3 regions of the Paenibacillus sp. NRS-1782 genome follow, and region 2 is predicted to be linked to each of the others. Evidence: predicted binding sites of a transcription regulator. Region 2 holds the regulator's gene; each other region holds the start of a gene.

Region 1 (3,283 bases), on a different contig from region 2:
CGCATTTTGATTTCTTTCCATTAACACCCTCTTTAAAATATGCATCTTTAAAGAGGGTGTTAACTGATACCACATTGTCCGCATTGAAAATACTGCTCCGCGTGGCATATATAAATTTGTACCCACTACTTTTAAGTGCATTTTTGCAATAGTTAAGCGGTCCTGTCATGTAAAATACACCCGTATGAGCATGTACAACAAGTCTTTTGCTCAATCGGTCATATTCGATAAAATTAACTAACTCGACGTACAAGTCTGTGTAGCCTGACGTGCCGTCTGCATTTGCCGTCACAGTTAGTTTCAATTGTGGCACCTCCTTATTTCAGTAATTCTTCTGGTGGTTCGGGGCTGTGGATAAATGCCACGCTTGCTGTTGCAACAGATAAAATCGCCGCGAAAGAAAAAAAAGATGCAGCCTTAAAGAAAAGTTCTTGTTTTTTCACCCTCTTCACCTCCTCTCTCAGTCCTCTTCATCCTCTTGTAAGTTTTCCCGCTCCTTTCGGAGCGCATAGTACAAAAACATGGCTGATACAATGATCAAAAAAAGCATAATGTACAGCATATTATTAACAAACATAACAACGGCTGACGCAGTGAGCGCAACCAAAATAAATACTATTACTATTATGTGTTCCCATTTTAAGCGAAACCTCTCGAATTCAGCGTCGAAGCCAATTTTAAACTTATTAAGTAACCAACTTATAAAAAGGGTCCATAAGCTGGTTACTATTTGAACTACAGTGCCTTTGATGGAAAATTGCATGTCCTCATTTAGATCGCCGAACAGAGCCATAATGACAATAAGTTGCAGTAAAGTGTACAGAAACATACCTGTTACGGATATTATGCCTGCCCACAAAATCGGGACCCTAACTATAGTAGCTATAAGCAATATATAAACTATTATTGTTATGGCTGGCACGAGGAAAGACAAATTTAACGCCTCACGGAGAAAATAACTTTGGAGATTCATAGCAAGAAAAACGAACATAGCAGGCCAAAAATAATGCCATGATTTCAACCTGAAAATTGATAGCATAATAGTAAAAACGGCAAAAGCCTCTATATTTGAAAAAAACAGAAACCTAACGGCCTCCCACACCACAACATACCCCCGTCACGTTTTTACATAATTGTATCTCTTTATGAACGGGAGTGGCAATCCAATTGCTGGTATTAATAGGACGTGTGAGGTTTATTTTTAAGCATACTATAAAGTGCTTTACCTACTAATAGTATCGGATATAAGTGTGTATGTCTTTAGATTTGGGCCGATATAACATCTTCCAATTTGATCCAATCAAAATCATCTTCCCCGCGAGACAGCTTCACTTCCCGTCTGGCTGTGTTTATAGACGTAACCACACCAGTCATAACAATGTCATCGAACGGGCTAAATACAGACACTGTGACAGCCGTACGTGAATTGTAGGAGTCTATAAGAGCCTGCTCTATGAGTTGGACCTCCTGTTCGTCCAGTTCTGGTTTCCCACGGCGCTGACGATCCTTCATCAACTTCAAGTATGCTTCCTTGTGTTCTGGTATGATAATCCGGCTGCTTTCCCATAAGCCGTTACCTTCTAATTTTTTCGACATGTATGTACCCTCCTGTTGTGTTATAAATTGATTATATTACGAACGCATGTTCTGTACAATAAAATATTATTGCCAAAACAAACACAAAATTATCACTTTGGTTGTTTTCTTACTCCTATATTCACCTATATTGTATTGGCAGATATAGCCAAAGGCGTATCAATAGGGTAAACTATATTTACGGAAGATGATCAGCAACTACTCCAGCCGATGGAGATTCATGACGGTGAGACAATGAAACACGAAATACGAACTCAAATATCCTACATCCTATTTTCGGAAAGTACTACGAATTTAAAGGCCAAAGGTAGATCTAACTTTTTAATTTTTGAACCTTATGTAAGAAAAACAGTAAGTTTCCCATATAAGTTTTCGTTTTACTTGACCGTAGGAATTATGACCCCAAAGACAGAAATAGAAGACCTTTATATTAAAGTTTTTGACCCGATGATGAAAGAGTTGACTCAGATACCTTTAGGCAAAATGATAGAGGATCAATATTCTGTTCCTTCTGATTTAGTGTTTACTGGTAATTTCAGTTTATATACCGAAAAAGGAATAGACATCGAAATGCCTGGTTTGATAACGATAGTTGTCTTTTACCAAGACACGCCTTTAGCTGAATCAAGAATACTATTTGATGAGGTTGAAGATAATGAGTGATTCTTTATTTGAATTAAAAACACCAAAAGAAACAGATGCTGTTATTGACATTGATCAATATAAAGAAAATAGAGTATCGCAGCCCAAAGGTACAAAGTATCAAGGGCGCCTTAATAGAACTGTACTTGAAGAATCTGCGAATACTAGCGAAACACCAACAGGAAGTGGAGGTGGAGGCGGAATGAACGATATACTGCGTCGGATAGATAATTTGGAACAAGGTCAAAAAGACTTGAAAGACGATTTGAAAGATAAGGTTTCAAAATCTGACTTGGACAAATCCACTTTAGAGTTAAAGCTATACATGCGTGAACTTTTCGAAAAAGTGCCTACCGAAGACAGAATCAAGACCATCTTTAGTGAACAACTTAAGTCCCACGGTGTAGCCACTGAAACATTTGTTTCCAATAAGGTTGGTGAAGCAAGGCTTTCAACAATTCTTTGGATTATAGCAACAACGATTGCTATTGCAGGCTTGATTTTTACGATTATAAGATTATATTCATAAGAGCATTAGCATGCTAAAAAAGCGAAAGCCCAGCGCTGTATGTCGCGTTAAGGGCTTTCGCTTTTTAATATTCCGTGTAGTATCTATTCGCTGCACCCGGGGGCGTGACTATCTTTTGATCCCTATCCCAGCCCTCTATGATTACGATATGCCGCGTATCAGATTTGTTTTCCCATACAATATAGTTATCCTTTTCCAGAGCCAACAGCCCCGCCTTTATGTCCTCTGTACGCCTTCCTGTCTTTATCTCTAGTTCCTTCATGGTGGGCAACCGTCTTCGCCCAGCTGAATAGTTGTAGAGTATCCGCAGTAACTTACGCTCGATATCTGGTAGCATTTCCGCCCACCGCCTTTCCAAATACATTATATGCAAACAAGCGTTCGTTATTCAAGACACAAAAAAAGGAGCAGCGAGGATATTACCCCTCCTGCTCTTTTTGCTTTTCCACCATTTGATTAACGACCACGCTAACGGTACACTTCTGCTTTTCGGCCTTCTCCTGTAGCCATTCAAGC
Region 2 (3,283 bases):
ATTAATCAATAGGCCGCAATGTGTTATATGAAATAACATCATGCGACCTTATTTACAGAGGCTACAGGTCCACAAACAATTTAAACGATTCGTACCAACAGAAGTCGCTATTTTTTGTCTACTTGAACCTGATTAGATAGCGCAAACTTCTCAAGCCGCTCTGCAATGGCATCCGTATCATAACGGCCCAGTGATTTTGTAAAAATAAAGTTGCCACCCTTACCTTTTCTTTCAACCGTTACGTAACCCTTTTCAATCTTGATGGCTTTCATATCCTCTGTCGTCATTGGACGCTCTCTGCCACCCTTCAACATATACAGCGTGCTCTTTCCAACCTTCAAATAAGGACGGCGTATGAAAAAGATAACTGCCAGCATCAAATACAAGCCAAATACAAGCCAGTCCATGCCGCGCATGCCAGTCTTAGTCAAAAAATAACTCATGAGCATGTACAGAACTGCAAGTCCAGCCAACATGATTGGCACGGTAATATTACGTCCACGGAAAATATCCATTGCAGAACCGGCACCACTAATGGTTTGGATGCCTTGTTTTTTGCGCGATTTATTCAAATGCGCTGTGTTTTTGCGTACTTTTCTTTCAAATGATCGGGCCATCTCTCAATTCCCTTCCCAAATATATTGCTTAAAAACAATTGCCACCCATCCTAATCTATATAGATACCAAAATAGATACCTTAAAAAAACGAAAAGCAAATTACGCGGGCTAAGCCGCTTTAGCGACATTAATGCGTCAGCCCACCATTTCCCTTCGACGTATCTTCGTCCACAATTTCAATCGTATCAAGTTGCTGCCGGAAATTACGGCGAATGTTATCCAAATAAATTTCCCGAAGATTGGCGCGCTCTGTTGTTTCCTCTTCAGTCAATCCTTCGGCTTTTGCTTTGCGAGCCAATTCATTGATGCGCTGTACCAAGCTGTCTATATCCAAATTCTGTCCCCTCCATATAAGCAAAGATATAATACACTTTGACATGTAGAAAAGAGCTTGTCAAGGTTCCCTCATTACGTCCTCTGACAAGCTCTAATCAATCGTGACAGATCAGAAATGCGGAAGCTTTAAAAGCTGGCCTGCCTGCACTCCCCGATCTTCCAGTCCGTTAATCCGAACAATTCCATCTATATATACCCTTGTATCCATTCGTTCCGGTTTATGATTGGAGGCAATCTGCCACAATGTATCCCCAGGTTGTACAATAAGTTTGGTTACCTCTTCATTAGAAACCGAAGGGGCCGCGAATACCGTCAGCACACCTGCATCCGCAATCCAGAAAACGGTAACCAGAATAAGAAGTTTGGACAGAAGACTATTAGAAATGGGCCGTACAAGCTGTGCCTCTCTCTCATTACGGACATTTTGCATCTTTTCTAAATTCATTGGAAAAATACTTTGATATGTGCTATATTTCATCATTGTCTACGTCCTCCAAACGTTTGTTCCTATGTTTTTCACAATATAACACGAACATCTGTTTTGTTCAATAGAAAAGAGAACAAAAGTTCGCGATTGTTTTTTAGGGATTATTTAGAACTTACGTTTGTACGAACGGAGGTTCTATGCTATAATTTTCCCAAACGTTACTAAATGGGGTTGATACGGTATGTCTAAGATTTCAAGCCGCCAGCAGGCCATTCTTGAATTTATCCGCAATGAAGTGCGTCTAAAGGGTTATCCCCCTTCTGTACGCGAAATAGGTGAGGCTGTTGGATTGGCCTCCAGTTCTACGGTTCACGGTCATTTGGATCGTCTGGAGAAAAAGGGACTGATTCGTCGTGATCCAACGAAACCGCGGGCCATCGAGTTACTCGGCCAAGACGAATCGGATAACAGCAACTTGATTAATTACTCAATTAGTCGTGTTCCGGTCGTCGGCAAAGTTACAGCTGGTCTGCCTATTACAGCAACAGAAAATATTGAAGATTACTTTCCTCTTCCCCAGCATTTTGTTGGTGAGGATAAAATATTCATGTTATCTGTTGTAGGAGAAAGCATGATTGAAGCTGGTATTGCCAACGGAGATTATGTCATCGTACGTCAACAGCAGACAGCCGATAATGGCGATATTGTCGTGGCCATGACAGACGAGGACGAGGCTACTGTTAAAACTTTTTACAAGGAAAAAGATCATATTCGACTTCAACCGGAAAATCCGGCCTTTGAACCGCTTCGTCTGACGCACGTCAGTATTTTGGGTAAGGTTGTAGGACTCTTCCGGGACTTCCACTAATTTTTCATTTTTCAGCCCCGTTATTCTTCCGCTACAACAAAACCGGCTGCCCATGGCAAGCCGGTTTTGTATTGATATTATGTACACAAAATGTTTCTCACAGCTATTCTTTTTCCTTTGATAGCCCATAGATAGACGGTTTATACCTACTAACTTCATTCTTTACTATTCTGCTTATGCTAATCTGCTGGAACTTTCTCCTACAATATAAAGTGGGAAAAGATAAGACAGGTAAGCATAAGTTTTTTTACATTCTGTATCTCCATACTTTATTAGTTTCTGAATATTAGAATCATAGGTGATAGCTTCTTTTTGCTTTTAATAGATTTATGCCGATACATGCTAGCGCTACTGGCATATGAATAAAGTAGACCTTAGCAAAGGAGATAAGCATATGATCAAAAATCGAGTCAAAACGTATAAGCATCGTATCGGCAAGAACAAATTTCTGGTCGTAAAAGTCTTTCAGGCCGCATCCGCCGAAACAAGAAGCGGTAACGCACTAGCCACCAATGCATTGAACATCAAAATTTCCAAACGTAACCGTAAGCATAAACACTTCTAAAATTCATCCGTACCTTCATTTCTTGTGAAGGGAGGTGATATCATGTGTAAAAGACATTTCAAACGTCACGTGAGAGGAAGAGGATTATCCATCCGTTCAAATCAGAGAGCTATTGCACGTGCTAGAGGTAACGCATTGGCTGTTAATCTGTTTAGTGTAAATGATAGACAACGCAGACGATAATGATTGTTTTTAAGCGAAAAGTGGGAAGGATTTCTTCCCGCTTTTTTGTGCCACATTCTAGTGTAAAACGGAAGTTGTACAATAAAAAGTGGCACTTTAAATCCCAGCCCTGAGAAAATTCAAAAAAAGCTTTTTTCATGTCTATTCTCCTCCTTGAACTATTGTGTCTTTATCTTTACTGTATGATCATGATCCTTTAGATTCTGAACAAAAATCAGGGTGCTGAATGTCTCTTATGATTCGAATAAGTCGAGTGTTTTGAAAAAAAAGAGCCGCTATCTAGTAG
Region 3 (3,283 bases), on a different contig from region 2:
TCGTCCCGCTGACGATTCCGCTCCTGTTCCTCCAGCTCCAGCGAAAGGCTGGGTACAGCCTGCCATGGCCGTCCGTCTGTCCAGCGGCTGCCCTGTATCCCGCAGGCCAATGCGTAATTTTCCAGACGATCCATATCCTCGCGGCTGACTCGTCCACCCTGTGGCAACAGCAGATCCGTTTTAACCGCACGAAATACATCCTCGTACCGCCAACGCCGCTGGACGATATCCAGCGAAGCCCGAATCATTTCCACCAAGGGATGATGCAAAATGCTTCTGCGCTGATCGAGAAACACCGGAACCTCATATTGCTTGAATATCGGCTCCACCCACGGCTCATAATCCTCAATATGGCGTACAAACAGAGCCATTTCCCGATAACGTGCCCCCTCATCTCGGGCCAGACGGCGCATTTCGCGCACTGCTCCCTCCAGTTCGACACGTCGGTTCGCTGCGGCATACAGTTTGATTTCTTCAGGTTGCTTATCTTTCCATTGCTCCGGCATCTGTTGCTGCGGCATGGGTCGTCCCTGGTTCCGATATCCCGCACGTCGTTCAAACTCTGCCTCCAGATACGCCAACGCCGGGCGGTCCTTAAATCTCGGAAGCGGATCAGAGCGCAGCAGTTGTGTCTGCGTCTCGATCATCAGCTCGTCCGCCATCCCTTTAAGCTTTACATAGGTAGCCGCCGAAGGATGAAACAAATCCAGCTCATGCGGAAGCTGTCCCCTCTCGTAGCTGCGATTGCAAGTCAGTGCGACCGTCAACGAAGAAGCGTGCAGCATGAGCTGCTCCACCACCTTGTATTCATGCGGCGTAAATCTGCGGTAGCCATCCATCCAAATATCCGCTCCACGTACAATGGACGACTCAGCAATCTGCTCAGCCAGCATACGCAGCGTATCCTCGCCATCAATATATTGAAGCGTCAGCTCTCTTTCAAAATCCTCATAGATCAGACTGATGTCCTTGAGCTTGCCGCGTAAAATCGGAGTGGATTCCCCCGCCGCATTCATTCGCTCCAGTTGCTCCGGGACATACCGAGTATCATTCCCATACTGCTTCAGCTCTGTAAACAGCGTATTTAACCGATCCACAAAGCCCAGTTGGTCTCCCGAATCCTTAAATAAGCTCAGTTCATCCTTGCGACGACGAATAATTTTATATAAAAGCATCTTCTTGCCTTCCTCCGTCACAGGTACCAGCGCCGAACCCCCGGTTTCCTGCATGACCAAATAGGCAAGACGATGAAATCCCATGACCTGTGCGCGCACCGTCCCCTGAATACCGTTTTCGGCTTCTGTAAGCAATGCATGCTCTGAAGCAAATGACGATTGCTCCGGCACAAGTAACAGCATTGGCTTACCTAGCGGTTCCTTGCGTAGCATAGCCGTCATTTCGCGACGGATTAACGCGCTTTTCCCGCTGCCTGAGCGGCCAATTAACAAACGGACCGACATGATGCGGCCTCCTTTCCAACGAACAACATTCTATTCAACAGTATAGCATATGAGGCAAGAGAGAAAAGAACGTACGTTTGCCATCTTGTAGCATTTTATCCTCCCTCAAAAAACAAACAGTCCCGCAAGCAGGCTTGTTGTATGCCTTCTCTACAGGACTGATTTATGGATAAAACGAGCCTAATCTACTTGATCCGCTACCTTAATATGCGGTTAACAATCTATAAATTCTACAGTTGTGTTCGACTGCGCACCTCAAAAATAGCGAATTTCAAATAATGGCCTTCCTCTACGCCCAGAATTTGGGGATGATCCTTGCCAGCCGCTCTCCAATCCACCAGACGGAGGATTTTTCCGGCATCTGCCGCCGCTTCCTTAAGCGTGTCCAGAAACAGCTCCGGCCGCATATGGAATGAGCAGCTTGCAGTCACTAAATAGCCGCCCTCATTGACCAGCTTCATCCCGTGCAGATTAATATCCTTATATCCACGCGTAGCTCCTTTGACCGCATTCTTTGTTTTCGCAAAGGCTGGCGGATCAAGAATCACTACATCAAAGGTACGTCCGCCCCCTGCTGTGAGCGGCTTGGAAGTATCTCCTTTTCCCCCGGCTCGCGTAGTGCGTTCCTCTACGCCTTTAACCTGATTACGCAAATATTGGAAAGCATCGTCCACGACAAACTCGACACGTTCCTCAAAACCGTTCAGCTTGACATTATCCCGTGCGCTTTCTATCGCGTGCTCGGAAATATCAAGACAGGTTACTTTTTTCGCACCGTATTTGCAGGCATTGAGCGTAAAGCTTCCCGTATGTGAGAAGCACTCCAGCACAGTTGCGCCATCCCAGAATGGGAACTCCACAACCTTGCCGCTTCTGTTCACAGGCTTCATGACCGCTGTGCCAGCGTCACCCTGCTCTGCTGCTACTTCCTGCAACGTAATTCCGCTACGTCCTCCCCAGCCCGTCATCAGTGGAGCGATCGCCGCACGATTCTCACGCTGGTCGAAGAAATAGCCTGTCTTCTGGCCCTCTACAATATCGACCTTGATACGCAAACCATTTTCCGTTACCACGACATGACGCGGGCAGTCGCCATATAAAGGCCCTTTGGTCTGTTCCAGTCCTTCCAACTCGCGGATGGATACATCGCTGCGCTCATATATACCAACAGGGCCAATCACTTCAACAAGTGCATCCCTGATTTCTTCCCTGCGGCGATCCATACCGAGCGTTAATAATTGTACGACCAACACGTCGCCAAAACGGTCTACAATCAGCCCGGGTAAAAAATCAGCCTCGCCGTATACCAGCCGATACGCGTCTCCTCCGGTCACAAAACGTTCGCGGTGCTCCAGGCAATCGCGGAAGCGTTTGGCAAAAAAGCTTTGATCCATCGCTTCCAGCGGCTCGTAGGACATCACACGCACCGTAATTTGTGAGGCCGGATTATAGTAACCCGTTGCCAAATAACGGCCCTGATGGTTTACGATATTGACCAGATCACCCGCCTCCGGCTCACCCTCCACCTTGGATATTTCATTTTTAAAGACCCAGGGGTGCGCGTGTTCCAGCCTTTTTTTGCGGCTGCGTTCCAATATTACTGAAGGCAAAGTCCTTCACTCCCATTCTTGGATTACTCAAAGTGTTAAAAGCGTGGTGTTCGATGGGGCGCGGCTCCGCGATTCATTTGATCTTACCATCGCTGGCGCTTCTTCAGATTCAAATGAATCGCTCCGCTGCTGCCCGCCATGCTTGTCATGGCTGTCCTCGACAAATCATAGGCTGTTACATGAGCATTTTGCATAAATCCCAAAATCGATTTT

Evidence for each region. The regulator LexA, encoded in region 2, represses DNA repair genes until DNA is damaged. The targets are predictions, from matches to a motif close to CGAACATATGTTCG.
Region 1: ACIFQM_RS00755 (YolD-like family protein) is a predicted target of LexA. The motif match lies at 1,636-1,649, and genes of this name have one in related genera.
Region 3: addB (helicase-exonuclease AddAB subunit AddB) is a predicted target of LexA. The motif match lies at 1,527-1,540, and genes of this name have one in related genera.

What each region holds. Positions count from the first base shown of each region.
Region 1 covers NZ_JBITPH010000004.1:11,063-14,345, forward strand. The annotation lists gene ACIFQM_RS00745 (hypothetical protein) at 1-304, opposite strand, end outside; gene ACIFQM_RS00750 (AgrD family cyclic lactone autoinducer peptide) at 318-443, opposite strand; gene ACIFQM_RS00755 (YolD-like family protein) at 1,261-1,596, opposite strand; gene ACIFQM_RS00760 (hypothetical protein) at 1,831-2,259, shown strand; gene ACIFQM_RS00765 (hypothetical protein) at 2,252-2,767, shown strand; gene ACIFQM_RS00770 (hypothetical protein) at 2,832-3,029, opposite strand; gene ACIFQM_RS00775 (hypothetical protein) at 3,187-3,283, opposite strand, start outside.
Region 2 covers NZ_JBITPH010000009.1:67,335-70,617, reverse strand. The annotation lists gene ACIFQM_RS02545 (hypothetical protein) at 108-617, opposite strand; gene ACIFQM_RS02540 (DUF896 domain-containing protein) at 746-952, opposite strand; gene ACIFQM_RS02535 (LysM peptidoglycan-binding domain-containing protein) at 1,064-1,432, opposite strand; gene lexA (transcriptional repressor LexA) at 1,623-2,249, shown strand; gene ACIFQM_RS02525 (hypothetical protein) at 2,644-2,814, shown strand; gene ACIFQM_RS02520 (hypothetical protein) at 2,966-3,136, opposite strand; gene ACIFQM_RS02515 (LytTR family transcriptional regulator DNA-binding domain-containing protein) at 3,273-3,283, opposite strand, start outside.
Region 3 covers NZ_JBITPH010000017.1:9,303-12,585, forward strand. The annotation lists gene addB (helicase-exonuclease AddAB subunit AddB) at 1-1,460, opposite strand, end outside; gene ACIFQM_RS06730 (class I SAM-dependent rRNA methyltransferase) at 1,691-3,070, opposite strand; gene ACIFQM_RS06735 (hypothetical protein) at 3,154-3,283, opposite strand, start outside.